DNA from 3 places in the Afipia massiliensis genome. Region 3 is predicted to be linked to each of the others. Evidence: predicted binding sites of a transcription regulator. Region 3 holds the regulator's gene; each other region holds the start of a gene.
The links. The regulator LexA, encoded in region 3, represses DNA repair genes until DNA is damaged. The targets are predictions, from matches to a motif close to TGTTCNNNNTGTGTTCNG.
Positions count from the first base shown of each region.

Region 1: a site for LexA is predicted at 967-984, ahead of radA (DNA repair protein RadA). Genes of this name have one in related genera too.
Region 2: a site for LexA is predicted at 3,303-3,320, ahead of YH63_RS08910 (helicase-related protein). Genes of this name have one in related genera too.

Region 1 covers NZ_LBIA02000001.1:3,537,963-3,548,720, reverse strand. Annotated here, with positions in the region: gene cnbZ (2-amino-5-chloromuconate deaminase CnbZ) at 1-291, shown strand, start outside; gene YH63_RS17170 (ester cyclase) at 397-891, shown strand; gene radA (DNA repair protein RadA) at 1,023-2,462, shown strand; gene YH63_RS17160 (CvpA family protein) at 2,707-3,351, shown strand; gene purF (amidophosphoribosyltransferase) at 3,395-4,915, shown strand; gene YH63_RS21960 (GNAT family N-acetyltransferase) at 4,942-6,033, opposite strand; gene YH63_RS17145 (SDR family NAD(P)-dependent oxidoreductase) at 6,284-7,027, shown strand; gene YH63_RS17140 (DUF2147 domain-containing protein) at 7,126-7,503, shown strand; gene der (ribosome biogenesis GTPase Der) at 7,547-8,944, opposite strand; gene YH63_RS17130 (hypothetical protein) at 9,044-9,550, opposite strand; gene YH63_RS17125 (tetratricopeptide repeat protein) at 9,563-10,216, opposite strand; gene YH63_RS17120 (hypothetical protein) at 10,439-10,645, shown strand; gene YH63_RS17115 (helix-turn-helix transcriptional regulator) at 10,629-10,758, opposite strand, start outside.
Region 2 covers NZ_LBIA02000001.1:1,876,359-1,887,116, reverse strand. Annotated here, with positions in the region: gene YH63_RS08910 (helicase-related protein) at 1-3,205, opposite strand, end outside; gene YH63_RS08905 (DUF3108 domain-containing protein) at 3,555-4,421, opposite strand; gene rpmB (50S ribosomal protein L28) at 4,796-5,089, shown strand; gene YH63_RS08895 (esterase-like activity of phytase family protein) at 5,259-6,278, opposite strand; gene cobT (cobaltochelatase subunit CobT) at 6,282-8,180, opposite strand; gene cobS (cobaltochelatase subunit CobS) at 8,378-9,373, opposite strand; gene YH63_RS08880 (DedA family protein) at 9,652-10,287, shown strand; gene YH63_RS08875 (DUF1801 domain-containing protein) at 10,284-10,758, shown strand, end outside.
Region 3 covers NZ_LBIA02000001.1:4,027,758-4,038,515, reverse strand. Annotated here, with positions in the region: gene gltA (citrate synthase) at 1-635, opposite strand, end outside; gene gltX (glutamate--tRNA ligase) at 965-2,389, opposite strand; gene YH63_RS19415 (glutamine--tRNA ligase/YqeY domain fusion protein) at 2,761-4,434, shown strand; gene YH63_RS19410 (ComEC/Rec2 family competence protein) at 4,696-6,981, shown strand; gene lexA (transcriptional repressor LexA) at 7,133-7,840, opposite strand; gene YH63_RS19400 (molybdopterin molybdotransferase MoeA) at 8,035-9,243, opposite strand; gene moaC (cyclic pyranopterin monophosphate synthase MoaC) at 9,254-9,763, opposite strand; gene trpC (indole-3-glycerol phosphate synthase TrpC) at 9,767-10,588, opposite strand; gene trpD (anthranilate phosphoribosyltransferase) at 10,602-10,758, opposite strand, start outside.

The sequences.
Region 1 (10,758 bases), 490 kb from region 3:
ATTGTCGGCGGCCGTGACGTCTCGCTGAAGGGGCTTGAGATCAAGGCACGCTTCGTCATGAACGCGATGCGCGACCGCGTCGAGGCGCTGGGATGCGACTGGACCGCCGTTACCGCGGCGCAGATCTACACCGTCCACGACATCCGCCCGCTGCTCGACACGGTATTCGCCGAGGACAACATCAGTCAGATCGGCCTCGCCTGGTATCCGGCGTGGCCGCCGGTGATCGGCATGGAATTCGAAGTCGACGTGCGGTGTGTGCGGACCGAACTGGTGATCGACGCGCGTTAGGCTTTAAAGACATGCGCTATGCGCGTGCTTATGCTAAAATTGGTTTCCGACGAAAGCCGCTGCTGCCGGGGTCGCCCCCCGATTGAAAGACGCAGGAGGCAAGTCATGGTCGATAACGCACCGGACACCCAATCCACGGAAGCCAAGCTACGAAAATACGAGGAGGCCGAGCAACTCGCCAACGTCCACCTCGCGAAATTCGATGATCTGGACTTCAACGTCTTTAGCAATCAAGAGTGGGTTCGGCTGCACGAGACACATGCTGAAGATATTCTTGTGCATTGGCCCGATGGACGTCAGGTCCGGGGCATCAAGCCCCACATTGAAGAACTGAGCGCGATGTTCGTCTATGCACCCGACACACGCATCAAGGTTCACCCGGTCAGGATCGCCGCCGGCGACTGGACTAGCGTCATCGGCGAAATGGAAGGAACGTTCACCAAGCCGATGCCAACACCGGATGGCAAAACCGTCCCCCCGACTGGCAAGGCGTTCAAGCTCGCGATGTGTACCGTTGGACACTGGACGAATGGCGTGATGGACGAGGAATACTTGTTCTGGGACAACCTCTCGTTCATGAAGCAGATTGGCCTCGCTTAGTAAGGCATCGACGCTCCGCTCCTTCAGCACCGCGTTGGGATTCTCCATATCGGGGTTGACTTTCGTTCGCCCTTCGTGAACAAAAGAAGAACATTCGATTCCCGCTCTTCTGGCCCCCGGTTGCACCGTTCATGGCGAAAAACGCCCTCTCCTTCGTCTGCCAGAATTGCGGTGCCGCCTATAACAAGTGGCAGGGCAAGTGCGAGTCCTGCAGCGAGTGGAACACGCTGACGGAAGAGGACACCACCGGCGCGACATCCATGCCCGCGAATTTGCGCCCCAAGCGCAAGGGTCGGCCGTTCGCGCTGGAAAGCCTCACCGGTTCGAGTCCCGAGGCGCCTCGCCTGTCGTCGGGAATGACAGAATTGGATCGCGTCACCGGCGGCGGCTTCGTGCGCGGCTCGGTGCTGCTGGTCGGCGGCGATCCCGGCATCGGCAAATCGACACTGCTCACGCAAGCGACCAGCCTGATGGCCCGCGCGGGACATCGCGTGGTCTACATCTCCGGCGAAGAAGCCGTCGCGCAGGTCCGGCTCCGCGCCGCGCGTCTCGGCCTTGCGGACGCCGCCGTGCAACTGGCCGCGCAGACTTCCGTTGAAGACATCATCGCCACGCTGTCGGAAGGAACTCCACCGCGTCTGGTCGTGATCGATTCCATCCAGACCATGTGGACCGACACGGTGGAATCCGCCCCCGGCACCGTGACGCAGGTGCGCGCATCCGCGCAGGCGCTCATTCGTTTTGCCAAGAAATCCGGCGCGGCCCTGATCCTCGTCGGTCACGTCACGAAAGACGGCCAGATCGCCGGCCCGCGCGTGGTCGAGCACATGGTCGACGCGGTGATGAGCTTCGAGGGCGAAGGCTCGCAGCAATTCAGAATCCTGCGTGCGGTGAAGAACCGCTTCGGCCCCACCGACGAGATCGGCGTGTTCGAAATGACGGGGCTCGGCCTGCGCGAAGTCTCTAATCCGTCCGAACTATTTCTCTCGGAGCGCGATCTCGGCAGTCCCGGCACCGCCGTGTTCGCCGGCCTTGAGGGCACGCGCCCGGTGCTGGTCGAATTGCAGGCGCTGGTGGTGCCGACCACGCTCGGCACACCGCGCCGCGCCGTGGTGGGCTGGGAGTCCAGCCGCCTGTCGATGGTGCTGGCGGTGCTGGAGGCCCATTGCGGCGTCAAGCTCTCCGGCTACGACGTCTATTTCAACGTCGCCGGCGGCCTGCGCATCAACGAGCCCGCAGCCGACATGGCGGCGGCGGCTGCGCTGGTATCGTCGCTCGCCAATGCGCCGCTCCCCGTCGATGCGGTCTATTTCGGTGAAATCTCGCTGTCCGGCGCGGTTCGCCCGGTGGCCCAAACGTCCGCGCGGCTCAAGGAAGCCGCCAAGCTCGGTTTCGGCCGCGCAATTCTCCCCGAAACAGCCCGCGGCGATGCCGTGGGCGACGCCGGACTGACCCTCAATACGGTGGGATCGCTCACCTCGCTGGTCGCGGACATCGCGGCAAGGGGCCGTAAAGCCACAGCTTCGGGAAAATCTGCAGCAGACAAGCGATTTGCCAGTCAGGACGGCTAGATTCCGGTGACGCTCGCGAGGCTGGACGCTATACAACCGGCGACGTCGCAAGAGCTTCACGCCGCGCCCGCTACGGACCGTTAACCGCAACGGGCGATCCATGGCAGCGATGCAGATTTGCCGTTGATGTCAGGCTTTTTGCGGGTTCCCGGCTCTTGCGGGACGTGCGATATGGCCGTCAGCTATCCGGGGATTGAGCAACCCGATTCGCAGTTCTGAAACTGAAAGCGGACCTGACCATCCGATGCCGATAACGCTTCTCGACATTATCGTTCTTGCCGTGATGTTGTTGTCGGGCCTTCTGGCGATGATCCGCGGCTTCATGCGCGAGATTCTGTCCATCGCCGCGTGGGGCGCAGCCGCCCTGACGACGCTCTACGCCTACCAGAAGCTGCTGCCGACCGCGAAAACCTACTTCAACAACGAGACCGTGGCCGCAGTGGCCGTTGTCGCCGGCGTATTCATCCTGACGCTGATCGTGGTCTCGATCATCACCGTGCGTATCTCGGACATGATCCTGGATTCGCGGATCGGCGCGCTCGACCGCACCCTCGGTTTCCTGTTCGGGCTCGCTCGCGGACTATTGATCATGGTGGTGGCGTTTTTGTTCTTCGCCTGGCTGGTGCCGGACAAACAACAGCCCGATTGGGTCCGTAGCGCCAAGTCGCGGGTGATGTTGCAGGGAACCGGCGATTGGCTGATGACGCTCTTGCCGGATGACCCCGAGAACACCATCTTGAAGAGGTTCAAGAAAAAGGGCGACGAGGAGCAGACCGATGCTGCTCCCGAACCGCGCACAACAGCAACGGTGGGGAACGACGGCGGGTACGGAAAATCATCCCGTGACGGGATGAAGCAATTGATCGAAGGCAAAGCCGCAGGACGCTAGGCTTGGTACTAGTCCTGCTTCAGACAAGGGTGCGGTGAACCATATGAAAACCCCTTCTGGCGATCAATCTCCCACTCCCCCCTCCAAATCCGACTACGATCTCGACCATGATCTGGACAAGGACCTGAACGGCGACACGCTTCGCGAGGAGTGCGGCGTGTTCGGCATCTTCGGACACCCGGAAGCCGCCGCCATCACAGCGCTCGGCCTTCACGCGCTTCAGCATCGCGGCCAGGAAGCCGCCGGCATTGTCACCTACGACAACGACCGCTTTCATTCCGAACGCCGCCTCGGCCTCGTCGGCGACACCTTCTCCCGCGCCGAAGTGATCGCGCGCCTGCCCGGCAACATGGCCGTCGGCCATACCCGCTATTCAACCACCGGCGGCACCATCCTGCGCAACGTGCAGCCGCTGTTCGCCGAACTCAATGCTGGCGGCTTCGCCGTCGCCCACAACGGCAATCTCACCAACGGCCTGACGCTGCGCCACGAACTGGTCCGCCACGGCGCCATCATGCAGTCCACCTCCGATACCGAAGTGATCCTGCATCTGGTCGCGCAGTCCAAACGCGGCCGGTTCATCGAGCGCTACATCGAGGCGTTGCGCGCCATCGAAGGCGGCTATGCGCTGGTGTCGCTGACCAACAAGAAGTTGATCGGCGCGCGCGACCCGCTCGGCATCCGCCCGCTGGTGCTCGGCGAACTCGATGGCTGTCCTATTCTCGCGTCGGAAACCTGCGCGCTTGACATCATCGGCGCGCGCTACCTGCGCGATATCGAGCCCGGCGAAGTCATCGTGTTCGACGAGCACGGCAAGGAAAGCCACAAGCCGTTCCCGCCGCAGCCGCCCCGCCCCTGCATCTTCGAATACATTTATTTCTCGCGGCCGGACTCCATCGTCGGCGGTCGCTCGGTTTATGAAGTCCGCAAGGCGTTCGGCGCGCAGCTCGCGCGCGAAAGCCATGTCGATGTCGATGTCGTGGTGCCGGTGCCGGATTCCGGCGTGCCCGCCGCCGTCGGCTACAGCCAGCATTCCGGCGTGCCGTTCGAACTCGGCATCATCCGCAACCATTATGTCGGCCGCACTTTCATTCAGCCGACGCAGAGCGTGCGCGAACTCGGTGTGCGCATGAAGCATTCGGCGAATCGCGCCGCCATCGAAGGCAAGCGCATCATCCTGATCGACGACTCGCTGGTGCGCGGCACCACCTCCAAAAAGATTGTGCGCATGATGCGCGACGCCGGCGCGAAGGAAGTGCACTTCCGTCTCGCCTCGCCGCCGATCTTGCATCCCGATTATTACGGCATCGACCTGCCGGACCGCGGCGGACTGCTCGCCGCCACCCACAGCGTCGAGGAAATGCGCGACATCATCGGCGCGGATTCGCTGGCGTTCCTGTCAGTGGACGGCATGTACCGCGCCATGGGCGAGCCGGGCCGCGATCCCGCCAATCCAAAATTCTCGGATCACTGCTTCACCGGCGCCTATCCGACCAATCTCACCGACCAGAACCAGGTCGAGCCGCAGCCGCGCCAGCTCTCGCTGCTGGCCGAAGCGAGCTAAGTCCGGAGTTCTCGCGGATGCGCCGGTCAGCCGGGTAGCATCCGCGTAAGCCACACCGTCAGGCCTCCGCAATCCGGATCCTCCACCACATGCTGCACGACTGAAAAGCCGTGCGCCGCGAGAAGCACCTCATATTCCGCCGTAGCGAGGCTCGCGTGATAGAGCGCCTCGCCCTGATATGCGCCGATTGCCTCACCGGCGCCCGGCCCGCTGGTGAACATCAGCGCGGCGCCGGGCTCCGCGTGATCGCGAAAGATCCTGAACATCCGGCGCTGATCGTCCGGGGTCAGGTGGAAGAAGCTGTTCCAAGCGACAATGCCGCCGAAGTGGCGGGGCAGTGAGACGTCGCGCATGTCGCCCGCGATCCATGTCTCGTCCGGGAAGCGCGAGCGGCAGAGGCCGATCAGCGTCGGCGATGAATCCACACCGGTGACGCGATGTCCCGCCTCGATCAGGTAGCGCGCGACCGGCTCCCCCGATCCGCATCCAAGATCGAGCACGTCCGCACCTTCCGGCATAACCTGTCTGAACCGTTCGAACCACGCGCGCTCGACCAGCCGCTTGCCGCGATCCCGGTCAAACGCCGTGGCGTGACGCTCGTACAGCGCGCCGATCTCTTTCGACGACGGATGCCATCCGGCGGCCCCAAGCGTTCGCGCCATGAAACGTGCGTCGTCCCCATAGCTGCGCAACTTGGCGTCCAGCAGCGGGTCATCCACCGACTCAAACCCCTGGCGTTGCCAGAATCCCGCTGAGCCGTTGACCGCGATCAGAGACATGCTGGAAAGCCCGCTGGCGGACGCATGATCCGCGAGCAACGCTACGATATCCGCTCCCGCCCCGGTGCCCTGCGCCTCCGGCGCCAGCGCGAGATCGTGGATGTAGAACGTCGACGGCTGCGGCGGCAGCGCGCCGAGCAACGCGTTCAGCGGCGGCGGTTCCAGATGCCGCCACGGATGGCTGACGACATAGGCGACGAGGCCTTGTTCGTCCTCCAGCACCCGGCAGCCCGCAGCATACAGCCGCAGGCGCTCGGCAAACACCGCAGCATCCTCCGGATAGTCCGGATGAATGCGGGTGGCCAGCGCATTGACGGCCGGAAGGTCTGCAACCGACATGGCCCGCCAGGGGCGTCCGGCGGGTGGAGAGTTCAGGGTCATGCCCGGCCGTGTAGCACGGATCGGGCCCCGGCTTCGAGACACACCAAGCAAGACCAGCGCAATCGTCTTTCGGTCATGGCCGGGCATAGCCCGTCGAAGACGGGCGTGAACGCCCTTTCGCCCGGCCATCCACGTCTATAAAACCCTGTCGCAAAGGCGTGGATGCTGGCACGAGGCCAAGCATGACGCTCGCTGGATGAGTTTAAGAATGACCAAACCTCTCGCCTCCCGCATCGCTCTCGTCACCGGCGCATCGCGCGGCATCGGCTACGCCACGGCGCGTGCGCTGGCGCGCGCCGGCGCGCATGTCATTGCCGTTGCGCGCACGCAGGGCGGGCTCGAGGAACTCGACGACGCCATCCGCGCCGACGGCGGCAGCGCCACGCTGGTGCCACTGGACATGACCGATCTCGACGGCATCGCGCGTCTGGGCGCTGCACTGAACGAACGCCACGGCAAGCTCGACATTCTGATCGGCAATGCCGGCGTCGCGGGGACGTCGTCGCCGCTCGGCCATACCGAGCCGAAATTCTGGAACAACATGTTCGCGGTCAACACCACGGCGAATTTCCAGTTGATCCGCTGCATGGAGCCGTTGCTGCAGAAATCCGACGCCGGACGCGCGGTGTTCATCACGTCGGGCATCGCCAGCAAGGCAACCGCCTATATGGGCCCCTACGCGGCATCGAAGGCGGCGCTCGATGCCCTCGTGCGGGTGTGGGCGAACGAAACCGCGACCACGCCGATCCGCGTCAACCTGTTCAGCCCCGGACCGATCCGCACCCGCATGCGCGCGACCGTGATGCCCGGCGAAGACCCGATGATCCTCGACACGCCCGAACAGGCGGCGGAGTTCATCGTGCCGATGTGCGCGCCGTCATGGACCGAGACCGGAAAGTTCTTCGACTATCCGACCAAGTCGCTTAAGAGCTTCCGCACGCCGGTGGCGTGATCGCGCCCAGCCGGCCGCGATTGACTCTCGTCGGGTCCCCCTGTTCAATTTGCGCGAACCGGCACAAAGAGGCTGGCGCATATCAGAGGGGAAACCGAATGACATTCAGAATTGCAGCTGCAGTTGCAGCTTTCGCACTCATTGCCACGCCTGCATTCGCGGGCGACCCGAGCGGAACGTGGCTGCGCGACACCGGCGCATCCCGCGTCAAAATCGGACCATGCGGCGGCGGGGCGTATTGCGGTTCGCTTGTCTGGCTCAAGCCGGGCATCGAAACACCGGCCAAGGTCGGCCAGCGTATTTTCTACGACATGAAGCCGGACGGCACGGATGCGTGGAAGGGCTCCGCGTTCAATCCCGAAGATGGCAAGACCTATGCCGGCAAGATGTCGCTGTCAGGAAGCACGCTCACCACCGCAGGCTGCGCCATGGGCGGCATGATCTGCAAATCCACCACGTGGACGCGGGTGAACTGACCGCGCGTTGAATCTGAGCGCGCCGGACGATCGGTCCGGCGGCTCAGGACTTCCGCTTCGCTCTATGAGCGAACGGATTTTCCTTCTCGCGCAGCGTAATGCGCATCGGCGTCCCGGGCAGGTCGAACGTGCTGCGCAGGCTGTTGACCAGATAGCGCAGATAGGATTCCGGCACGGCGTCAGCGCGCGAGCAGAACACCACAAAGCTCGGCGGACGCGCCTTGCTCTGCGTGATGTAGTTGAGTTTGAGGCGACGGCCTGACACCGCCGGCGGCGGATTGTTCTGAACCGCCTGCTCGAACCAGCGATTGAGCTGCGCGGTCGAGGTGCGCCGGTTCCAGACCTTGTAAGCATCCTCGATCGCGCTCATGAGCCGGTCGATGCCCTCGCCCATCATGCCGGACACCGCGACCACCGGCATGCCCTTCACCTGCGGCAGCAAATGGTCAGCGTCCTCGCGGAGCCTCGCGATCTGGCTCGGTGCGCGGTCCATCAGATCCCACTTGTTGACCGCGATCACGAGGGCGCGGCCCTCGCGCTCGATCAGATCGGCGAGCCGCAGATCCTGTTCTTCGAACTTGCTCTGCGAGTCCATCATCAGTACGACGACTTCAGCGAACCGCACCGCGCGCAGCGCATCGGACACGGACAGCTTTTCCAGCTTGTCTTCAATGCGCGAGCGCCGCCGCAAACCCGCGGTGTCGAACACGCGAAACTCGCGGCCCTTCCACGTCACATCGACCGCGATGGAATCGCGCGTCGTTCCGGCTTCGGGACTGGTCAGCAGCCGCTCTTCGCCAAGCAGGCGATTGATCAGCGTCGACTTGCCGGCATTGGGGCGGCCAAGCACCGCGACACGGATCGGGCGCGTCGAAAGACTTTCATCCTCGCCGTCCACGTTCTCGAACGACTCCGGATCGTCCTCTTCGTCATCCTCTTCGACCGGCTCCGGCATCAGCACGCGCAGCGCGTCGTAGAGATCGCTCAGCCCTTCGCCGTGCTCGGCGGAAATCGGAATCGGATCGCCGAGCCCAAGTGCGTAGGCTTCCATCGCACCTGCCTCGCCGGCCTTGCCCTCGCTCTTGTTGGCGACGAGCACCACCGGCTTGTTGGCGCGGCGCGCGAAATCGGCGAAGGCGCGGTCGTTCGGCGTCAATCCTGCGCGCGCATCGATCACGAACATCAACGCGTCGGCCAGGGCGATGGCCGCCTCGGTCTGCTCCTGCATCCGTGCGGTCAGCGAGCCCTTCGGGCCTTCGTCGAGACCGGCCGTATCGATCAGCGTGAATTCGAGATCGCCGAGACGCCCTTCGCCCTCGCGGCGGTCGCGCGTCACGCCCGGCTGGTCATCGACAAGCGCGAGCTTCTGCCCAACCAGCCGGTTGAACAGGGTCGACTTGCCGACATTGGGCCGGCCGATGATGGCAATGGTGAAGGACATGAGTGATCCGTTCGCCCTTTACGGACCTCATGTCAATAAAGGGGATCAAAAGGCGCAGTCCCTAGGATTATCCGGGGACCGCGTTGAGGGCTTAAATCGTCAGCGCGCGAAGCCTCCGCTCGGCAACGGCGCCGGGAACGAAGATGGCTGCTGTTGTGGTGCGGCCTGCGGCGGCGGCGCGGCCTGCTGCCGCTGCGGCGCGGGTGCAGGCTCTGCGTCAGGCTCCGGTGCCGTGATGCGGGTTCGCTTGGGCTTCTTCATCTTCGGCGCGGCCGCGCTGGGCTCGTCCACCAGTTGAGGGAACGGTTCGGCCTCGCGGGCCGCAGACCGTGCGGCCGGCTTTCGGGGCTCCGGCGCAGGCGGCGGAGCCTCGGCCGCCGGCGCCAGATCCTGACGCGAGCCCTTGTACAGGTCTTTCGGCACGCCCTGCTCGACACCGGGGACGCCTTCAGGGAAGACCGGCCGGCGCTCGCCGGGAATTTTCTTCTTGGTGTCGAACCAGTCCATCATGTCGGTCGGATCGAAGCTGCCGCTGGAACAGCCGGCAAGCGCGACCGACATCGCGGCAAGAACAGTGGCGGCAATCAAGCGTTGCGGGCGGCGCATCGATGTCTCGCTTCAGCTTTTCGCTGCGGGCGGCAGCAGGGCCTGCAATGCTTCGGCACGGCTGCGCATGCTCGCCGGTGTGCGGGCATCGTTGCCGATCATGTCGAGCCACTGGCGCGCGGCGGTGGCGTCATTCGCACGGTACGCCGACAACGCGAGCAGTTCGCGCGCGGTATGCCGGAAGGTCCGCCCCTCGCCGCTCGCCGGCTCAAGCCGCTGACGCATCTCCGCGTAGGGCTCGGCTTCCATCATCAGGCTTGCGGCGCGAATGCGCGCGAGATCCTGTTCAGTCACCGCGATGCTCGGATCGGCGGCAATGCCGTCGTAAAGCTTGGCCGCAGCCTTCGGATCGGCAGCAGCCGCATCCGCAGCGGCGCGCAGCCGCGCCAGCCCGCGATAGCCCCTGGAACCGTCAGCGGCGATCTTCGCGAAAGCCGCCTCGGCCTCGGTCTTCTTGCCCTGCTCGGACAGCCCGATGGCAGCCTCAAAGGCCGATCCGGCCTCCGCGGCCTTCTTGGCTTCGAGGTATTGGTAGCCACGCCAGCCGCCGACGCCGGCGACAATGAGAATCGCAGCCGCGATGATGAAGATCGAATATCGCTCCCAGAGCTTCTTGAACTGCTCCCGGCGCAAGTCTTCATCTATTTCATTAAATATTTCAGACACTTAACTGTCCCGCTCGGTATGTTTGGAAAACGTGTGAACCCGTCGTCTGCCGCGCGGTTGGCGCGGCTCCCCTAAGTGACGGTGGCGGATACAGTACCGGTATGGCGGCGACAAGGCAAAGTCAGCCGGATCAAAGCGTTAACACTGTTTTGGAACGTGTGCGCGTCCCCATCGTTGCTTTACCCCGGCTGGCTGCTACAACCCGCGGCATCAGGAGATTCCATGGCACACAGCTTTTCGATAAACGACGACGTTCATCATCAGGGTCAGGGTCCCCAGGGCCGCGCCGAGAAAATCCAGTCGGACGTCTACACGGTCGTGGGCTGCATGCCGATCGAGGCGGACGGACGCCTGCGCTATCGCATCCGAAGCAAGACCGAGAACGTCGAGCGGATCGTGACCGAAGAGCAGCTCAGCCGGTCGCAGTAAGCCCGACGTCGAGTCCGCGCCGCCCATAGCGCAGGTCGGACGGCGTGCAGCCGTAGCGCTTGCGGAAGACCCGGTTGAAATAAGAGATATCGTTGAACCCGCACTTCAGCGCG
Region 2 (10,758 bases), 2.2 Mb from region 3:
GGTTGTCGCGGCGCTTGTCGAACTTGCCCTTGCTGCGGTCCTGTCCGCGATCCTGATTGCGGTCCTTGCCCTTGAAGTGTTCACGCGGCGGCCGGCCGCCCTTGTCGTCGCGCGGCGGACGCGCCTGTGCCGCGTCAGCACCTTCTGCGGCAACCACCGGAGCGTCACCGCGCGGACGGCGATGCTCGTTGTTGCGGTCACGGCGATGGCGGCCATGGCGCTCGCGCTTGTCGCCTTCGGCGGCGGCTTCACCTTCGGCTGCCGGTGCAGCGGATTTATCCGGTCCCTTGTAGCGGCTGCGGTCATGACGCGGCCTGCGTTCCTCGGAACGCCCACCGGGCCGCCAGACTTCGACCAGCACCGGTTCTGCGGGAGCAGCTTCAGTCGCGTCAGGTGCAGTTGCTTCGGCCGCAACGTCGGCCGCAGTTTCGGTTGCAGCAACTGGTTCTGCGGCAGAGTCATCCGCTGCGGCTTCAATTGCGGGCTCCGCAGCTTCCGTTGCCGGAGCGAACTCAATCTCCGGCAACCGCGTTGCGGTGGCATCCGCAGCCACGGTCTCGGCAGCGGCTTCCGCTTCATTGGTGATGTCGGCGATCGACTCCGTCGCCGCAGCCGCCTCCGGCTCAGCAGCAACCACTTCCGTCGCAACAGCGTCGGTCGGAACAGCTTCAGAGCCTGCAGCGGTTTCCGCCGGCGTCTCTGCGGGCGCCACAGGCGGCGCAACCTCGACCGGCAGCGGCGGCCGCTTTTCCATGCGGTAGCCGAGCGCCTTCAGGATCGAGGCGAAATCGTCACCGGCCGAACCGGTCAGCGATGTCATGGCCTGCGTCGCGATGAACGAGCGGCCATCGAATGCGCCTGCCGGCTTCTCGCCCGATGAACCGGGACGCCACGACAGCGCAGGACGAATAAGATCGGCGAGGCGTTCCAGAATATCGACGCGCACCGCGCGGTCGCCGCACAGCTTGTAGCCGAGCGTGCGGTAAGCTTCCTGATCCAGCGCCTTGTCCGCAGGGAAGGACGTGCGCCCGCTGGCGGCCAGATGCTGCCCGCCGGTCAGCGCCGACCAGTCCACATCATCGCGCTTCAGCGCCCAGAGCAGCGACGCCAGTCCGCGCGCTGCGGGCTTGAGCAGCGCGGGAAAGAAAATATGGTACGCGCCGAACCGCACGCCGTACTTGCGCAGACTTGCGCGCGACGGCTGGTCGAGATCCTTCATCTCCGCGGCGATCTTCGGCCGTTCCAGCACACCGAGCGCCTCGATCAACTGGAAGGCGATGCCGCGCGCGATGCCGGTGATGTCTTCGGCCTTCGACAGTTCGAACATCGGGCCGAGAATCTTTTCGATATGCGTCTTGAGCCACAGATCGAGCCGCGTCTGCACAGCCTCGCGCGACGGGCCGGTCAGGCGCTCATCGGCGATGATCCGGATGCGGGGATGCAGCACGTCGTCGGCGGCGACCAGCTTGGCGACGGCATCGCCGGTCCAGCGCAACGTCCCGTCGGATGTCAGTACGAACTGATCGTCCGGCGCCTTCGACAGCTTTTCGGCGCGCGCGTCGATCTCGCCCGCCAGTGCCTTCAGTGCAGCAGCCTGCAAGGCCTTGGCATCTGAGCCCGCTTCCGCCGACTCCGGCGCGAACATGAATCCATCGAGACGGCCAATCATATGGCCCTCTACGATCACTTCGCCCGTCTTCCCAATCTCAGTATTCAGCATCGTGTTTTCCCGTAAGCGCCGCATCAATACACTGGTCCGGCGATCAACGAAACGCTCAGTTAGCCGTTCATGCAGGGCATCTGACAATTTATCCTCGACCCCACGGGCAATTCCCTGCCAGCGCTCGGGGTCCACCAGCCAATCGGGACGATTTGCCGCGAATGTCCAGGTCCGGATCTGGGCAATCCGGGCCGATAATGTGTCGATATCGCCGTCGGTGCGGTCGGTTTGCGCGATCTGGGCCTCGAACCAGTTGTCAGGAATCCGCCCCTTTCGCATCAAAAACCCATACAGGGTGGTGACAAGCTCGGCATGCGCGGCCGGCGAGAGCTTGCGATAATCCGGAATCTGGCAGGCCTCCCACAGCCGCTCGACGGCGGCGGCACCCTTGGCCATGTCGCGAACGTCCTCATCGCGCGCCGCGTGCTCGAGCACGCGGATGTCCTCGGCAATCGGCGCGCGCGTCAGCACCTCATGGTTCGGCACCAGCGCGAGCGACACCTGAAGCGCGCCCAGCGACGAGAAATCCAGCCGCGTGTTCCGCCATTGCAGCATCTTGACGCTGTCGAAGGTGTGATTCTGCAGCGCATTGACCAGTTCGGGCTCGAACGGCGCACAGCGCCCCGTGGTTCCGAACGTGCCGTCGCGCGTGGCGCGACCGGCGCGGCCCGCGATCTGCGCAAACTCCGAAGGCGTCAGCCGGCGGAACTGATAGCCGTCGTATTTGCGGTCGGATGCGAACGCGACATGATCGACATCGAGGTTGAGACCCATCCCCACCGCATCGGTGGCCACAAGATAATCGACGTCGCCGGACTGGAACATCTCCACCTGCGCATTGCGGGTGCGCGGCGACAGCGAGCCCAGCACCACTGCAGCGCCGCCATGCTGACGCCGGATCAGTTCGGCGATGGCGTAAACCTCGTCGGCGGAGAACGCGACGATAGCAGTACGTCTAGGCTGCCGCGTGATCTTGCGGTCACCGGCGAATTCGAGCTGCGACAGCCGCGGCCGCGTGACGATGTTGGCGCCGGGCAGTAACCGCTCGATGATCGGCCGCATGGTGGCCGCGCCCAGCAGCAGGGTTTCATCGCGCCCGCGCCGGTTCAGAATCTTGTCGGTGAAAACGTGGCCGCGCTCCAGATCAGACGCGATCTGGATTTCATCCACCGCCAGAAACGACACATCGAGATCGCGCGGCATCGCCTCGACTGTGGAGACCCAGTACCGCGCCCTCGGCGGCTTGATCTTCTCCTCGCCGGTGATCAGCGCCACGGCATCGGCACCGGCCCGCGCGGCGATCTTGTTGTAGACCTCGCGCGCCAGCAGCCGCAGCGGCAGGCCGATGATTCCGGACGAATGCGCCAGCAGCCGCTCAATCGCCAGATGGGTCTTGCCGGTGTTGGTGGGGCCGAGCACCGCGGTGACACCGGCGCCGGGAGCACGCTCATTCGAAAACAGCGGGGCGGAAGACGACAAGGGCATAATCACAAGGTCCGCATGACGCACACGACGCGGACGCCGCAGGCAGTGACTGGAAGTGTCTCACAATGCGACGCTATTCACGTCGCAACTTAAGATTTGGAACGCTTAAGGAACGAAAGAAGCCCGAATCGCTGACTCGCGGTGTGATTGCCTCGAAGGCCTCAACATGTCGCACAATTCGTCGATCAACGATACTATATGGGGTTTGAAGATGCTCCGCGCATGTCGCGATCGGGATGAAATCGTTAAATCCGGAGTCGAATCGGATTGGCCGAAGAGTCAACACGATTCATGGTGAGATTCGCGGCTGAATCAGCGCGGCGGTGCCGCAGGACCCGGACCGATCGGGTCAGTTCGTCGAGTTCGTCTTGGCGGTCTTCTGCGCCGAAACAAATTCCGTGGCCTCGATCATGCCGGTGCCGAGCGGCGTTGGAATGGTGATCCTGAACGGCGCCAGCACGCGCGTTCCGGCGATGGGCGCGAACCAGATTTCCATGTTGCGCTGAGCCGCGACGTATTTGATCGAGACGCGATCCGGAACGTAGCCCGCGATCGGCGTAAAATAGACCGCACAGACCACGACCGGCCCGTGATAGCCCTTTTCGGCCTTGACCATTTCCATGCGCTTGTACTCGAGCCGCAGATCGTAACGCATCCGGCCGTCGAACACCGACAGCGTCTTGCGGCAAGCCTCGGGGCCGACCGGATCGCCGGTGCCCGCGACCTTCAGCAACGAACCCGTCATCGGATCGAGCACGTTGCGGCGATGCACGTCGGTGACCGGAATGCGATCCGGGCTTTCCGGCGGCTGCGGCTCGATCGTGGAATCCTTGACGTTGCCGCCGCCCAGCGCGATGCGGATGACTTCGGCTTTCTTTCCGTAGTTGACGGTCGAAACGTAGCTGAGCGGAGCGAATTGACCCGCCGTGATACGGCCCTGCGTGGTTCCGGTGCCATTGCCGCCGCCGATGGATTTCATCAGCCCAGTGGTGGCGCCGCTGACGGCAGCCGAATACTGGTCTTCGGAAACATCGACAATCCAGGCGCCTTTGCCGATCGGAAGGCCGGCGAGCGAAGCTTCATACTTGGCGTCCAGACGTCCCTGGGCGTTCGCAGGCACGGCCAGCGCCGCGCAGAGAGCCAGCACCCCCGACAGGCAAAGCCCGAGCCTGGCGATCCGGAAGCGTTTCCGGGCGAATTCTGGGAACCGGGGCATGTCCACCGACGAAAATCCTTGCACACGATGACCGGCGATTGACCGGCGCCCCCGGAGCACGGCGTCGGCGGGACGGCTATCCCGCGTAGGCCGCGAAAGTCCTTATCGAAAGCCTGTGGTAACTTGTCTGGTCAGGGATTACGTCGATTATATGTTAGGAAATCACTGGTTTAACGGGGAAAATTGTCATTTTTGCCGACGGCGGCCTCTGGCCCCCGACCCGCAGATAAGTTGCTGAAATCGCCTCCCAACCTTGACGCTAGGCGGCTAGCCCCTTATAGCTCCGCCGTTCCTGAAATGGACGGTTTCAAACCCCCACGCGACCCCGTTCCGGTGGTCCGGGGCGACACAAGATTTCGCCAAAGGATTACGCTATGTCTCGGCGCTGCGAATTGACGGCCAAGGGCCCTCAGGTTGGCCACAAGGTCAGCCACTCGAACCACAAGACCAAGCGCCGGTTCCTGCCGAACCTGTGCAACGTCACCCTGATCTCGGACACGCTCGGCCGCTCGGTGCGCCTGCGTGTTTCGACCAATGCGCTGAAGACGGTCGATCACCGCGGCGGGCTCGACGCGTTCCTGATCAAGGCGAGCGCCGACGATCTGTCGCCGAAGGCAGTCGAACTGAAGCGCCAGATCGAAAAGAAGAAGCTCGCCGTCGCGAGCTGATCGTTCGATCCGCAACAGGGTTTCAAACGGCCGGGCGAAAGCCCGGCTTTTTTGTTTGGCAGCACTACCCCGTCATTGCGAGGAGCGAAGCGACGAAGCAATCCAGTTCTTTATGGATGAACGTCATCCTGGATTGCTTCGCTCCGCTCGCATGACGAGGAAGGAACACTCACTCCCCGACCAGCGTGAACTGCAGCAGCAGCGTGCGCTGGATCATCGAAAAATTATCGTCGGAAACCATCGTCAGTACGGTCTCGCCCTCGTCGGTGACGTGCGCATCGATGCCTTCCATGTTGTCGACCTCGTATCCGAGATCGACCTCGAAGATGGTCGGCCCGTCGATCACGGCATCCGGAACAACGGATTTGATCGGGATGCGGCGGATGCGAATGCCGACGCCCTCAAGCAGCGAGAACTTTCGTTCCAGCAGCAGCAGATCGCCGGACGGCAGCAGGACCGCATCGCTGATGTCGAAATTGTCCGTGCGCCTGACCGTGAACGGACCGGGCGACGGTCCACCGATCAGGAAGCTCAGGATATTTCCCGACGGATCGAGCCCGCGCTCCGAAATCGCAATCAGGCTTCCTGCAAGCGGCTGCCCCTTCGGGACGAACACAAGAGCTTCGAGTCCCTTGTTGAAGGGCAGCTCGCTAATGCCGGGCGGCACCGGCACCACCTCGCCTCTTGAGCGGATGCCGCCCTTGGCGAAATCGAACCGCACGATCTGATTGACGCGCTCGAAGCCCACATACGCCATGGACCCGTCGAGCGCGAGCGACTCGCTGTCGAACCAGCTACGCGCAGTGACTTTCTTGCCATCGCTGTCCAGCATCGGCGCGGACTTCATATCGGCCAGTCCCGCCATACGCTTGCCCCGATAGGCGATGCGTCCAGTAAACCAGTTGCCCTTGTCGCTGATGGCGATGAATTGCTCGCCCTTCTTGTCGAGCCGCAATCCCGACAGGCCGCCGAATCCACGAAACGACGAGGTGAGGATGAGCCCACTGCGAAACTCCAGGGCGCCATAACGGATGTGGGTCGGATCGCGCGGATCGAAGGACTCGATCGGGCGCGCCTTGACCTCGACCGACGACGTTTGCGCGTTTGCGGGCTCGGTCGCAATCATGCCGGCCGGAAGCGCCGCCATGGCGTTCTTCAGAAACCGCCGGCGGTTGAGTTGGAGCGTCATATGTCAGGAATGCAATCTGCGGCGGCGCGACGGCGACGAGGTCTCGACATGGGTTTCGCTGAACAGCTCGGCCAGCTTTTCCGTAATGGCGCCGCCGAGTTCTTCCGCATCCACGATGGTCACGGCGCGGCGATAGTAGCGCGTCACGTCATGGCCGATGCCGATGGCGATCAGTTCGACCGGCGAGCGGGTCTCGATTTCCTCGATGATGTGGCGCAGGTGCCGCTCGAGATAGTTGCCCGCATTGACCGACAGCGTGGAGTCATCCACCGGCGCGCCGTCCGAAATCATCATCAGGATCTTGCGCTGCTCGGAGCGTCCGAGCAGGCGCTTGTGCGCCCAGTCGAGCGCCTCGCCGTCGATATTTTCCTTGAGCAGGCCCTCGCGCATCATCAGGCCGAGATTCTTGCGCGCGCGCCGCCATGGCGCGTCCGCCGACTTGTAGATGATGTGCCGCAGATCGTTGAGACGGCCCGGATTCGCGGGCTTGCCCGCCGCCAGCCACGCCTCGCGCGACTGGCCGCCCTTCCACGCCCGCGTGGTGAAACCGAGAATCTCGACCTTGACGCCGCAGCGCTCCAGCGTCCGCGCCAGAATGTCGGCGCAGGTCGCAGCCACCGTGATGGGCCGCCCGCGCATCGAACCGGAATTGTCGAGCAGCAGCGTCACCACCGTGTCGCGGAAGGTGGCTTCCTTCTCGTGCATGAATGAGAGCGGGTGATACGGGTCGGTCACGACGCGCGACAGCCGCGCCGGATCGAGGATACCTTCCTCGAGATCGAATTCCCAGGCGCGGTTCTGCTGCGCCATCAGCTTTCGCTGCAACCGGTTGGCCAGCCGCGCGACGATGTGCTGCAAATGCGCGAGCTGCTTGTCGAGATAGCTGCGCAGCCGCTCCAGTTCGTCGTGCTCGCAAAGATCTTCCGCCGAGACGACCTCGTCGAACTTCGGCGCGAAGGCGTGATACTCCGGCCCGCGCGGCTCGTTGAGGCCGCGACCGGGCGGCCGATGCGCTTCGCCGGGCGTCTCGTCCTCGCCCATCTCGCTGTCGTCGAAGGCGTCGCTGGCGGATGCCTGCGCGCTCTCCATGGCGTTTTCCGACATCTCCTCGGTGGAGGATTGCGACTGTTCGGCGCTCATCTCCTCGGCGGATTCGCCCTCCGGCGAACCATCCGCTCCGGACTGGTCTTTTTCGCCGTCGCGGTTCTCGTCCTGATTGTCGTCCTCGTCCTGATCCGCATTGCGGTCGTCGCCAAGCTCCAGCGCCTGCAGCACGTCGTGAAGCGCGTCGCCGAAGCGGGCCTGATCCTCGGTGAAGTTCTTCAGCACATCGAGACGCGTGCCGATCTTGTCTTCAAGGACAGGCCGCCAGAGATCCACCATCTTGCGCGCCGCCGCCGGCGGCGCGAGGCCGGTGAGCCGTTCGCGCACCATCATCGCCAGCGCATCGGCCAGCGGCGCGTCGGCGCGGTCGGTGATCTCGTCGAATTTGCCGCGATGAAAATGATCGTCGAGCATCGCGGTAAGGTTTTTGGCGACGCCGCTCATGCGCTTGGCGCCGATGGCTTCCACGCGGGCCTGCTCGACGGCGTCGAACACGCCGCGCGCCTGCGGATTGCCCGGCGCCAGCTTGCGATGAACCTTCGGATCGTGACAGGCGACGCGCAGCGCGATGGAATCGGCATGGCCGCGCACGATGGCCGCGTCCTTGCGGGTCAGCTTGCGGGCGGGCTCCGGCAGCCGCGCCTTGCCGGGCGACAGGCCCGGACGCTCGGCGGCAAACGTCACTTCGAGTTCAGGCTGCTTGGCGATGGCGCGCAAGGCCGACGTCACCGCGCGCTTGAACGGCTCGGTCGGCGATTCCTTCGACCCGGTTTTGAACTTGATATTCGACGTGCTCATTGCGGCGTGAACCTCGAAGCCTCTTTTCCCTCCCCCTTGTGGGGAGGGTGGCGCATTGGGAGCGAAGCGAACAATGCGTCGGGTGGGGGGCTAGGTCGCCGCGATTGAAAAGCAACCCCCACCCCGGCCTCCGCTTCGCTCGGCCGACCCTCCCCAGGGGGGAGGGAAGATGCGAGCGCGTACTAAATCAGCAGCAATTAGCTCAACGCCACGTTCACGGCACTTTCCGGCAGCTCCGCATTGAAGCAGCGCTGATAGAACTCCGCCACCAGCGGACGCTCAAGCTCGTCGCACTTGTTCAGGAAGGTGACGCGGAAAGCAAAACCGATGTCGCCGAAGATTTCGGCGTTCTCCGCCCAGGTGATGACGGTGCGCGGCGACATCACCGTCGACAGATCGCCGTTGGCGAAGGCGTTGCGCGTCAGGTCTGCGAGGCGAACCATCTTGTTGACGGTGTCGCGGCCGGCATCGGTGCGATAGTGCTTCGCCTTGGCGAGCACGATCTCCACTTCCTCGTCGTGCGGCAGATAATTCAGCGTGGTGACGATCGACCAGCGGTCCATCTGGCCCTGGTTGATCTGCTGGGTGCCGTGATAGAGGCCCGAGGTGTCGCCGAGACCGATCGTGTTGGCGGTCGAGAACAGGCGGAACGCCGGATGCGGCTTGATGACCTTGTTCTGGTCGAGCAGCGTCAGGCGGCCGGACACTTCCAGCACGCGCTGGATCACGAACATCACGTCCGGACGGCCGGCATCGTATTCGTCGAACACCAGCGCGATGTTGTGCTGAAGCGCCCACGGCAAGATGCCGTCGCGGAATTCGGTGACCTGCTTGCCGTCGCGAACGACGATGGAGTCCTTGCCGACGAGATCGATACGGCTGATGTGACTGTCGAGGTTGACGCGCACGCAGGGCCAGTTCAGCCGCGCGGCGACCTGCTCGATATGGGTCGATTTACCGGTGCCGTGAAAGCCGGTGACCATGACGCGGCGGTTCTTCGCGAAACCGGCGAGGATGGCAAGCGTGGTGGCACGGTCGAAACGATAATCCGAATCGACATCGGGCACATGCGGATCGCCGTTGGAATAGGCGGGGACTTCGAGGTCGCTGTCGATCCCGAAGACCTGACGAACCGACACTTTCATGTCTGGGAGGCCTGCGGGTTCCTGCGACTTGGTCATGGCGGCGGTCATCAATCCTCCGTGGTCCCGGATGCTCCCGAAACCAGACGTGCTTGCTGCGGGTGGGGTGCGTGCTGCAACGTAGCAGACAGATGCCGATGGCAGAAGCCCACTGCGCAATGAAAGTTCCATCGTATTTTCATTGAGATAAGCCCTTTTCGCAGCTTTGGTAGGTCTGCCCTGCGATTGCCGGGGACCACGCCGATTCGGAGGGCCGCCAATCGGCGGTTGGCCCCGGATTTCCCGGTGTATGGTGGCGTTCCCGGAATCGCGCCAGCAATGGGCCTCAAGTGAGTTCGCATCTCCATCAACTGATCGGGTTTGTCTCGCTTCATGCCTTGCTGGCCTATGCAGCGATTTTCCTTGCCGCTTTTCTTGAGGCCGTCCCCATTCTGGGCTCGCTGATTCCGGGCTCGACCGTGATTCTGGCGCTCAGCGCGCTGGTGCCCGCCGGCAGTCTCCACCTGACGCCGGTGCTGACGGCGGCGATCGCCGGGGCGCTCCTCGGCGACGGGCTCGCCTTCTGGATCGGCCGCGCCAGCCAGCGCAAGGTGCTGACCTCGTGGCCGCTGTCGAATTACCCGGCGCTGGTCGCGAAGAGCGAAGCCTTCTTCCACCGCTACGGGACGCTCGCGGTGTTTCTTGCCCGTTTCGTGCCCCCGGTCCGCGCCGTCGTGCCGATCACCGCCGGCGCGCTCGGCATGCCGCCGCAGCGCTTCTATCCGGTCAACGCCGCCGCCGTTCTGTTGTGGGCATTAGCGCATGTGCTGTCGGGCGCACTCGCCGGCTCCGCTGCGGAGCGATGGGGCATGAAAATCGAACACTACGGATTGCCGCTGGTGGGCGGCATCATCGCCATCGGGACCATCGCTGTGGGCGTGTATCATTGGCGCAGCCGGCGCGAGGCCAACGGGAGGGTTGGGTGAAGCGAGCCACTTCGGTGAAGCGAGCAGCGAACCACAGCAGACCTTTCGCCGACCGCAATGTCGCAAAAGTATTTGACGCCTATCCGGATGCCGTTCGTGCAAAGCTGCTGACGCTGCGCGCGATGATCCTGGAGACCGCAGCCAAACTCGACGGCGTCGGCCCGCTCGAGGAAACGCTGAAATGGGGCCAGCCGAGCTATCTCACTACGCAATCCGGCAGCGGCAGCACGATCCGGATCGACCGCGTGAAAGCGGACGACGACCGCGTCGCGATGTATTTCCATTGCCAGACCGATCTTGTCTTAACATTCCGCGAACTGTATCCGGCGCAGATGGAGTATGGCGGCAACCGCAGCATCCTGTTCGAGACGACCGCGAAAATTCCTGAAAAAGCGCTGCGCCACTGCATCGGGCTGGCGCTGACCTATCACGCGCGCAAGGGCGGTTCGCAAAACAAGGACGTTTCGAAAA
Region 3 (10,758 bases):
TCGCACGGCACCGCGAAGCACATGCGCAGGAAGTTCGATGCGAAATCGAGCGAGTTCTTCGGATACACGAAGGGCTGGCCAATGTTGTACTTGAAGGCCATCGCAGCCAGCGTCGGGATCTTCGCGATCATCCGTATCGAGGCGACCATCCGCTGGTGCGGATCGTTGATGTCGGTCGAGTCGTGATAGAACGCGGCCAGAGCGCCGACCGAGGCCACCATGACGGCCATCGGGTGAGCATCGCGGCGGAAGCCCTGGAAGAAGCGAGCGACCTGCTCATGAACCATCGTGTGGTTCGTGACGCGCTGATCGAAGTCTTCCTTCTGCGCCTTGCTCGGCAGTTCGCCGTACAGCAGCAGGTAACAGGTCTCGAGGAAGTCGCCTTTCTGGGCGAGCTGTTCGATGGGGTAACCGCGATACAGCAGGATGCCTTCGTCGCCGTCGATGTAGGTAATCTTGGATTCGCAACTACCGGTCGAGGTAAAGCCGGGGTCGTAAGTGAACATCCCGGTCTGGGCGTAAAGCTTGCTGATGTCGATGACGTCCGGCCCGACCGTGCCGGTCATCACCGGGAAATCGACGGTCTTCCCTTCAACCGTCAGCGTTGCTTTTTTGGTGTTGGTCTTTGCATCCATCGTGAAGTCCCCGGTAAGTGTTGCTCAGGGCGAGTGACGCTTACGGCCATATAGGGACGTAGGCGCTTTATTCCAGAAGTGTGGCCGAATGGGTAGCTTATTGCTGTGTGCGCTGCAAGATAGGTAGGCTGCACCTAAAGTTTGGGCAGCCTTGCACCAGTGTGGCGGTTCGCGAGCCCGCTGTATCCCTGACGCGGGGGGCGTTTTGCGGGCTTGCGAACCAAAGCCACACTGGAATTATAGTTTGCCAGTGTCCTTTCGAATCCGAAGTTCGCTACAGGCCGGGCTGCAAAATGAGGCGAACTTCGGATTCGGGACACTGGCGTTTGTTATCCTAGGGCCTGATCTTGCAGGCGATCCAGGCAGGTTTGCCTGCCCAATACGGCCAAAACATCGAAGATTCCGGGGGAGGTGGTCCGTCCGGTCAGAGCCACGCGCAGCGGTTGTGCAATCGCTCCGAGTTTGAGGTTCTTTGCCTCGGCAAAGGTTCGCATGGCGGCCTCGGCGGTATCTGCTGCCCACGGAGTGACCGTTTCCAGCACCGAGCGAAGTTCCCCGATCAGCTTGCGCGTGTCGGGCGTGAGGACCGCTGCGGCCTTTGGCTCGAGCTCCAGCGGCCGGTCGGCAAAGATGAAGTTCGAACTGTCGATCAGCTCAATGATGGTCTTTGCGCGCTCTTTCAGGCCCGGCATGGCCGCAAGCAACTGGGCGCGGGTCGTGTCGTTCAGCTTGGCGCGGATGGCTGCGCCGTTGGGGACGAACTGGAGCACATCCTCGAAGGCCGCCACCAGCGCCTTGTCGTCGGCGTTGCGGATGTAATGGCCGTTGAGGTTTTCGAGCTTGGCGAAATCGAACCGCGCGGCGGAGCGCCCGATCGCCGGCAGGTCGAACTCCTTGATCATCTCCTCGGTCGAGAAGATTTCCTGATCGCCGTGGCTCCAGCCGAGACGCACGAGGTAGTTCCGGAGCGCTTCCGGCAGGTATCCAAGGGCGCGATAGGCATCGACGCCGAGCGCGCCATGCCGCTTCGACAGCTTGGAGCCGTCCGGGCCATGGATCAGTGGAATGTGAGCCATCACCGGAACGGTCCAGCCGAGGGCATCGTAGATGTGCTTCTGGCGTGCGGCGTTGATCAGGTGGTCGTCGCCGCGAATGACGTGGGTGACGCCCATGTCATGATCATCCACCACCACGGCCAGCATGTAGGTGGGGTTGCCGTCGGAGCGCAGCAGCACGAGGTCATCGAGATTTTCGTTCTGCCAGACCACGCGACCCTGAACCTGATCCTCGATCACGGTCTCGCCGGTCTGGGGCGCGCGAAGGCGGATGACGGGCTTGAGGTCGGCAGGCGCTTCGGACGGATCGCGGTCGCGCCAGCGGCCGTCGTAACGGATCGCGCGGCCCTCGGCCTTGGCGGCCTCGCGCATCTGCGTCAGTTCCTCTGGCGTCGCGTAGCAGCGATAGGCCTTGCCGTCCGCGAGCAACTGCTCGGCAACTTCACGATGCCGCGCGGCGCAGGAGAACTGATAGATCGTCTCGTCGTCCCACTCGATCCCGAGCCATTTCAGGCCGTCGAGGATCGCCGTGATGGCGGCATCGGTCGAGCGCTCGCGGTCGGTATCCTCGATCCGCAGCAGCATCCGGCCAGCCCGTTTGCGTGCGTAAAGCCAGTTGAACAGCGCGGTGCGCGCGCCGCCGATGTGGAGGAAGCCGGTCGGGGACGGCGCAAAGCGGGTAACAACGGTTTCGGTCATTTCGGGCGGTTCGATCCATCTCGGTCAGGTTATCGGCGGGCGTTTATCACAACAACGGCACACTGTCTCAGCGGGATTTGCAGAGGATTTTACACGCTCGGGTTACCCGATCCGGGGTTCTGCCAGCAAAACGTCCGGTCAGGTCACCGCCGGGCGGCACTTGGCGTGGCCTCCCGGATTTGGCACATAGGGCCCAATGTCCTGAATTCGAAGTTCGCCCCATTTTGCGGCATCTTCCGTAGCGAACTTCGAATTCAAAAGGACATTGGAAGCTGTATTTCCAGTGTGGCTTCGGTTCGCAAGCGCGCAAAGGAATGTGCTGCGAAATGATGCGGGCTTGCGAACCGCCACACTGGGTTGAAAGGGTACCAATGACTGACGAATCGCCTTCGACCGCGGGCCGCGATTTCATCCGCGATATTGTCGCTGCGGATCTGGCCTCGGGGCGTGAAAAGGGCGTGGTGACGCGCTTTCCTCCGGAGCCCAACGGATACCTGCATCTCGGCCATGCCAAGTCGATCTGCCTGAACTTCGGGATCGCCGAAGAATTCGGCGGCCGCTGTCATCTGCGTTTCGACGACACCAACCCGACCAAGGAAGAACAGGAATACATCGACGCCATCGAGCGCGACGTGCGCTGGCTTGGTTTCGAGTGGGGCGAGCATCTGCATTTCGCGTCGGATTATTTCGAGCAGCTTTATGCCTGGGCGCAACACCTGATCCGCACCGGCAAGGCCTATGTCGACGACCAGTCGCAGGAAGAGATTCGGCTGACGCGCGGAACCCTGACCGAGCCGGGACAAAACAGCCCGTTCCGCGAGCGTCAGGTCGATGAAAATCTCGACCTGTTCGCGCGCATGCGCGCAGGAGAATTTCCGAACGGGGCGCGCGTGCTGCGCGCCAAGATCGACATGACGTCGGGCAACATCAACCTGCGCGACCCGGTGTTGTATCGCATCCTCCATGCGCATCATCCGCGCACCGGAAGTGCGTGGAACATCTATCCGAGCTACGATTTCGCGCACGGCCAGTCCGATGCGATCGAGCACATTACGCATTCGATCTGCACGCTGGAATTCGAGGATCACCGGCCGCTCTACGATTGGTGCCTCGAAAATCTTCCGGTGCCGTCGCGGCCGCACCAGTATGAGTTCGCGCGTCTCAACGTGACCTACACGCTGCTGTCCAAGCGCGTGCTCACCGAACTGGTGCGCGGCGGCCATGTGTCTGGTTGGGACGATCCGCGCATGCCGACGCTTGCGGGCCTGCAGCGGCGCGGCATTCCGGCGGAGGCGCTGCGGGAGTTCGTCAAGCGCATCGGTGTGGCCAAGGCGAACAGCACCGTGGACATCGGCATGTTCGATTTCGTGGTGCGCGAGGTATTGAACAAGACCGCGCCCCGCCGCATGGCAGTGCTGAATCCGCTCAAGGTGGTGATCGAGAATTTTCCCGAAGGGCAGGTCGAAAAGCTCGAAGCTATCAACCATCCCGACGATCCGTCGCAGGGCGCGCGGCAGATTCCGTTCGGCCGCGAGCTTTACATCGAGCGCGACGATTTCATGGAAGAGCCGCCGAAGAAGTTCTTCCGTATGGCGCCGGGCCGCGAGGTGCGGCTGCGCTACGGCTATTTCATCACCTGCCGCGACGTCATCAAGAACGCGGCAGGCGAGGTGGTCGAACTGCGTTGCACCTACGATCCCGCAACCAAGGGCGGCAATGCGCCCGACGGACGCAAGGTCAAGGCGACGATCCACTGGGTCAGCGCGACGGAAGCTGTGCCAGCGGAGGTGCGGCTTTACAATCTGCTGTTCACCACGCCACAGCCCGACGCCGCGAATTTCGCGTCGCAGATCAATCCGGAGTCGCTCGAAACCGTCACCGCGATGCTGGAGCCGGCGCTGGCGAGCGACAATTTCGAAGGCGCGATACAGTTCGAACGGCAGGGATATTTCTGCCGCGACAAGGACTCCGCGCCGGGCAAGCTGGTCTTCAACCGCACCGTCGGTCTGCGCGACACCTGGGCCAAGGTCTCGGCAGGGAGCTAGAGATACCGACGCGCTGCAAGCTTTCGTACTTCGTCTTTGCGAGGAGCACTTGCGACGAAGCAATCCAGTTCTTGTTTTCCCAAAGGTGGATTGCTTCGCTTCGCTCGCAATGACGGCCTGTCTCTCGTTTTAATGACCGCATTTCCGGTCAATTTTTCAGGACGGGGCATCTAAAGAATATATGCGTCCATTCTGTATCCGTTCCGCTGGTTTGGCTGATCGCTTCCGCTAGCATTGCGAAAGCGATGCCGGAGCGAAGCGATGGCGGGCGGGGGCGAGCATCAGACGCGATCCCAAGGCCGGGCGGGGCGGGCCATCACATGGCCGCCGCGCGGTGCCGTGCGCGCAGATGCCGGCGATGCCGCCGAGCGCGGATCCGCATTTCTGACTGAAAAGATCCGGAACTGGGTCGCGGCGGAAGCCGGGCCGGGCCGGTTGTTGCCGTGGGTGCCGGTCGCGTTCGGCGCGGGCATCGCCGCTTACTTCGCGGTGGATCGCGAGCCTGTGGCCTCGGTCGCTGCTGTCACGGCGCTCGCGCTCTGTGTCGCTGCGTTCTTCGCGCGGCGGAGTCGCATCTTTCCTCTCGTGGTGATGCTGGCCGCGTTGTCCGCGGGCTTCGCGACGGCGGCGCTGAAAACCGCGCGCGTCGCTCATGGTGTGCTGGCGCGTCCGATGTTCTCGGTGACGATGAAGGGCTTTGTCGAAACCCGCGACGAGCGCGAACGCACCGATCGCTTCGTGCTGCGTGTCGAAGAAATGGAATCGCCGCGCGGCGGGATCAAACTCGAGCGCGTGCGGCTGTCTGTCAAGAAAGGCACTGCGCCTGCGGTTGGCAGCTTTGTTGAGCTCAAGGCGAGACTGCTGCCGCCGCTCTCGCCGCTGCGTCCGGGGAGTTACGACTTCGGACGCGATATGTATTTCCAAGGCATCGGCGCATCAGGCTTCGCCATGGGCGCGATCAAGACCGTCGAGGCGCCGCGCAGTGGCGGCACCTATCTGCGCTATGCAGCCACGATGCAGGGCATGCGCGATGCGATCGACGCGCGCATTCGCAGCGTGCTCAGCGGCGACAACCGCGCCATTGCAACGGCGTTGCTCACCGGACGCCGCGATGCGATCTCCGCCCCGGTCAACGACGCCATGTTCATTTCCGGGCTCGGCCATGTGCTGTCGATCTCCGGCTATCACATGGCGGTGGTGGCGGGCGTCGTGTTCTTCGCGGTGCGTGCGCTACTGGCGCTGTTTCCCGCGCTCACCGTGACGTTCCCGATCAAGAAATGGTCGGCCGTTGCGGCGCTGCTCGCCGCCGCCTTCTATCTTCTGCTGTCGGGCGCGGAAGTCGCGACGCAGCGCTCGTTCTTCATGACGGCGGTGGTGCTGATCGCCGTGATGGTGGACCGGCGCGCGATCACGTTTCGCACGCTCGCCGTGGCGGCCATGATCGTGCTGCTGATCGCGCCGGAAGCATTGGTGCATCCGAGCTTCCAGATGTCGTTCGCGGCGACGCTGGGATTAGTCGCGCTAGTCCAGATCGGCATGCCGAATCTGTTTGCGTCACCTGACAATGCGCAGGTGGCGCGCGCGGCGCTCTGGGGCGGGCGTGAGATCACGATGCTGGCGCTGGCATCGCTCGTCGCAGGGTTTGCGACCATGCCTTACGCGGCGTTTCATTTTCATCGCGTCACGCCCTACGGCGTGCTGGCCAATCTCGCGGCGATGCCGGTGGTCTCAGTGTTGGTGATGCCGGCCGGACTGCTGGGACTGCTCGCCATGCCGTTCGGATTCGACGGCCTGTTCTGGCGGCTGATGGATGTCGGCATCGGCTGGATGGTGGCGGTAGCGCAATGGGTTGCCGCGCTCCCGGGCGCCATCGGGCGGATCGCGTCATTCGGGACCGGCCCGCTGGCGGTGATGAGCGCAGGCATCATCGCGCTCGGCCTGCTACGGACACCGCTGCGCTGGGCGGGCGCAGGGCTGATCGCGCTGGCAACGGTCTGGGCACTGACCACGCCGCAGCCGGACATCCTTGTTGCCGGAGACGGACATACGGTCGCGGTGCGGGGGAAGGACGGCAGGCTGCGCCTGATGCGCACCGGAAAGGACGCGTTCCTGTCGCGCGAATGGCTCGCGGCCGATGCCGACATGCGCAAGGCAATCGATGCGTCGCTGACCGACGGTGTCTCGTGCGACACGTCCGGATGCGTGGTGCAGGCGGCGGATGGTTCGACCATTGCGCTGACACTGAAGCCTGACGCATTCGCGGACGATTGCGCGCGGGCCGCGGTCATCGTGACGCTTCGGCAACCGCCCACCGACTGCGCGGCCATGGTGCTGGATCAGGAGATGCTGCGCAGGCGAGGGACGCTGGCCTTGCGCAAAACAGCGGACGGCTACGCGATCACGGCTAACCGGCCGCGCGGCGTGGATCGGCCCTGGTCACCGGCAAATGTTGAAGACGAGTCTGACGTCTCTGCTGTCCGGCTAAACCGTCCGGTCCAGCCGGTCGACGCCACGCCGACGGAAAGTGATCTCCAGCCTGATGATTGATCGCGCTGTCATTCCGGACAGGCTGCGCAGCGGGTTGATCCGGAATCCAGCAGGGTTCGGTGGAAGCAGTTTCTGGATTCCGGGTTCGCTCGCAAGCGCTCGCGCCCCGGAATGGCGCCGGACCATTTTTTCAGTTCGTGCCAAACCGAACTCAATACTTCCGAACGAGCCCGATCAGCTTGCCCTGAATGCGCACGCGATTGGGCGGAAGGATACGGACCTCGTAAGCCGCGTTGGCAGGCTCGAGCGCGATGGACGCACCGCGGCGCCGGAAGCGCTTCAAGGTGGCTTCTTCCTCATCGATCAGCGCCACCACGATGTCGCCGGTGTCGGCGCTCTCGTTGCGCTGGATCAGCACGGTATCGCCGTCGAGAATACCAGCTTCCATCATGGAATCGCCGCGCACTTCGAGGGCGTAGTGTTCGCCGGACCCGAGCATGTCGGGCGGCACGCTGATGGTGTGGCTGCGGGTCTGCAGCGCCTCGATCGGTGTACCTGCCGCGATCCGGCCCATGACCGGTACGGAAACGGGGTAGCTCACATCCTCGTCGGGACCGGCGGAGGTGTTCGCGCGAACCTTTCCGAGGTTGCCTTCGATGACGCTCGGGGTGAAGCCGCGGCGTGCGCCGCCCGGATTGGCGCCGAGTTCGGGAAGCTTGATGACCTCGATGGCGCGGGCCCGGTTGGCGAGCCTGCGGATGAAGCCGCGTTCTTCAAGGGCGGTAATGAGCCGGTGGATGCCGGACTTGGAACGCAGGTCCAGCGCGTCCTTCATTTCGTCGAAGGAGGGCGGAACACCAGCTTCCTTGAGCCGCTCGTTGATGAAGCGCAGAAGCTCGTATTGTTTGCGTGTCAGCATCTGAATTGGTCCCCGATCCCTAGAATCTCGAGTTTTGAGCCGATGCCGCGCCTCTTTAGATCCCACTGAAAGAAGTACGGGAAGGACACTTAAGGGGTGCGAGTCACTCGAAACAAATCATGAACGAACACTATATGTTCCATATGTGTTCCGCAACCCCTTAATTTCTCGTGAACGGCGGGAGGGTTTAGGGATCAGCCGGGAAGCCGGAGGATCGTGCAGGGCGAGCCAGCCGGGGCGGCTGGCGCATGGGGGGCGCGGACGATCAGCGCATCGGACGCGGCCAGATTGGCTACAAGCGAGCTGTCCTGCGCGCCCACGGAGGTTGCGACAGGCAAGCCGTCGCTGCCGGGCGTGAGCCGCGCCCGTAGATAATCCTGCCGCTTGTCGTTGGCAGGCAATTCGCGCCCAAGCACGGCGCGTTCAAGCAGATGATCGACGCTCGTCCGCCCCGAGAGCGCGCGGATCAGCGGCACCAGAAACAGGAAGGCGCAGACATAGGACGACACCGGATTTCCAGGCAGCCCGAGCACGCGCATCGTGTCGAGCCGCCCGTGCATCATCGGTTTGCCGGGGCGCAGCGCGATCTTCCAGAAGGCCATGTCGAAGCCTTCGGCTTTCAGCGCAGCCTGAACGAGATCGTGATCGCCGACCGACGCGCCGCCGGTGGTGACGAGAACGTCCGCGCCGAGGTCGCGTGCGCGGCTGATTCCGTTCGCGGTGGATTCAAGCGTGTCGCACGCGATGCCGAGATCGATGACCTCCGCGCTTTCGCTTCGCACCAGTGCGCTGAGAGAAAACAGATTGCTGTAGACGATCTGGCCGGGGCCGGGCGTCGTGCCCGGCGCGACCAGCTCGTCGCCGGTGGCGAGGATCGCGACCTTCGGGCGGCGGTGCACCGGCAACTGCGGATGGTTCATGCTTGCGGCTAACGCCAGGGCGCGATCATTGAGCCACGAACCGCGCGGCAGCAGCACGTCGCCTTCGCGGAAATCGATGCCGGCGGGGCGGATGTTCTTTCCCTCTGCGATGGCTTCGTTGACGATGACGAACTCGCCGTCGCGCGTGGTGTCTTCCTGAATGACGACGGCGTCGACGCCGCCGGGAACAACGCCGCCGGTGAAGATGCGCGCTGCCTGTCCCGCGCCAATGGCTTGATTGAACGGCCGTCCGGCCGCGACTTCGCCGATCACTTTCAGCCGCGCGCCCGGCACCGCATCCGCCGCGCGCACCGCGTAGCCATCCATCGCCGACAGCGCGACGGGCGGCTGGGTGCGAAGGGCTGCAACGTCGCGGGAGAGCGTGCGATGAAACGCATCGGTGAGCGCAACGGTTTCTTCGGGAAGGGCGCTGGCGTCCTTGAGAACGGCGACATAGGCGTCGGCGACCGGCATCAGCGCCATAGGACGCTCCTCAGTAATCGGCCAGGTAGTGACCGGATTTTCCGCCCTTTTTCTCGACCAGGCGGATGGCTTCGATCTGGATGCCGCGCTCCACGGCCTTCACCATGTCGTAGATGGTGAGGCACGCCACCGACACGGCGGTCAGCGCTTCCATCTCGACGCCGGTGGGGCCTTTGACCTTCACCGTGGCGCGCACGCGGCAGCCCGGCAGCTTGGTGTCGGGTGTGATGTCGAGCGTGACTTTCGACAGCGCCAATGGATGGCAAAGCGGAATGAGATCGGACGTGCGCTTCGCCGCCATGATGCCGGCGACGCGCGCGGTGCCCAGCACGTCGCCCTTGGCGGCGTTGCCTTTGACGATGAGATCAAGCGTCTTGCGGGTCATGATGACACGGCCTTCGGCCACCGCCACGCGTTCGGTGTCCGGCTTGGCCGACACGTCGACCATGCGGGCTTCGCCCTTGGCATCGATGTGGGTAAGGGCGGCGCTTGCTTTCTTCTTTGATTTCTCTTTGGCCACGGCTCAGCGCGTCCCGGTGGCGCGTTGCGCGTCGTTACGAGCGAGCAGGGTGCGGGTCGCGGTCGTCACATCGGCCTGACGCATCAGGCTTTCGCCGACGAGGAAGGTCGACATGCCGACCTTTGCGAGACGCGCGAGATCCTCCGGTGCGAAGATTCCGCTTTCGCCGACGCTGATGCGATCCGTCGGGATCAGCGGCGCGAGTTCTTCGCTGGTGGCCAGCGTCGTCTCGAAGGTACGCAGGTTGCGGTTGTTCACGCCGAGCAACGGCGAGCGCAGCTTCAATGCGCGGTCGAGTTCCTCGCGATTGTGAACTTCCAGCAGCACGTCCATGCCGTGTGCGAAGGCTGCGTCCTCGATATCCTTCGCCGCAGTGTCGTCGAGCGCGGCCATGATGATCAGGATGCAGTCGGCGCCATGCGCGCGGGCTTCTGCCACCTGATAGGTGTCGTACATAAAATCCTTGCGCAGCACCGGCAGCGAGACCGCAGCGCGCGCGGCGACCATGAATGCGAGCGAACCCTGGAACGATGGCGTATCGGTCAGCACCGAAAGACACGCAGCGCCGCCGGCCTCGTAAGCTTTGGCGAGAGCGGGAGGGTCGAAGTCGGCTCGAATGAGTCCCTTCGAGGGAGACGCCTTTTTGATCTCGGCGATCAACGCATAGTCACCGCGTGCGATCTTGCCGCGAATGGCGTTGACGAAACCGCGCGGCGCGGAGGCGGCCTTGGCGCGCGCCTCGACTTCGGCCAGCGGAAGCGCACGCTTGGAGGCGGCGATTTCCTCGCGCTTGTAGGTTTCGATCTTTTCGAGGATGTCCGACAAAGGTAATCGCTCCTCAAGCATTGGAGACAGCGACGAGGCGCTTGAGCCTGTCCGCCGCCGCGCCAGTGTCCAGCGCCTTGGTGCCGAGCGCAACGCCTTCCTTCAGATCCTTGGCCTTGCCGGCAACCACGAGGGCTGCGGCGGCATTCAGAAGCGCGACGTTGCGGTAG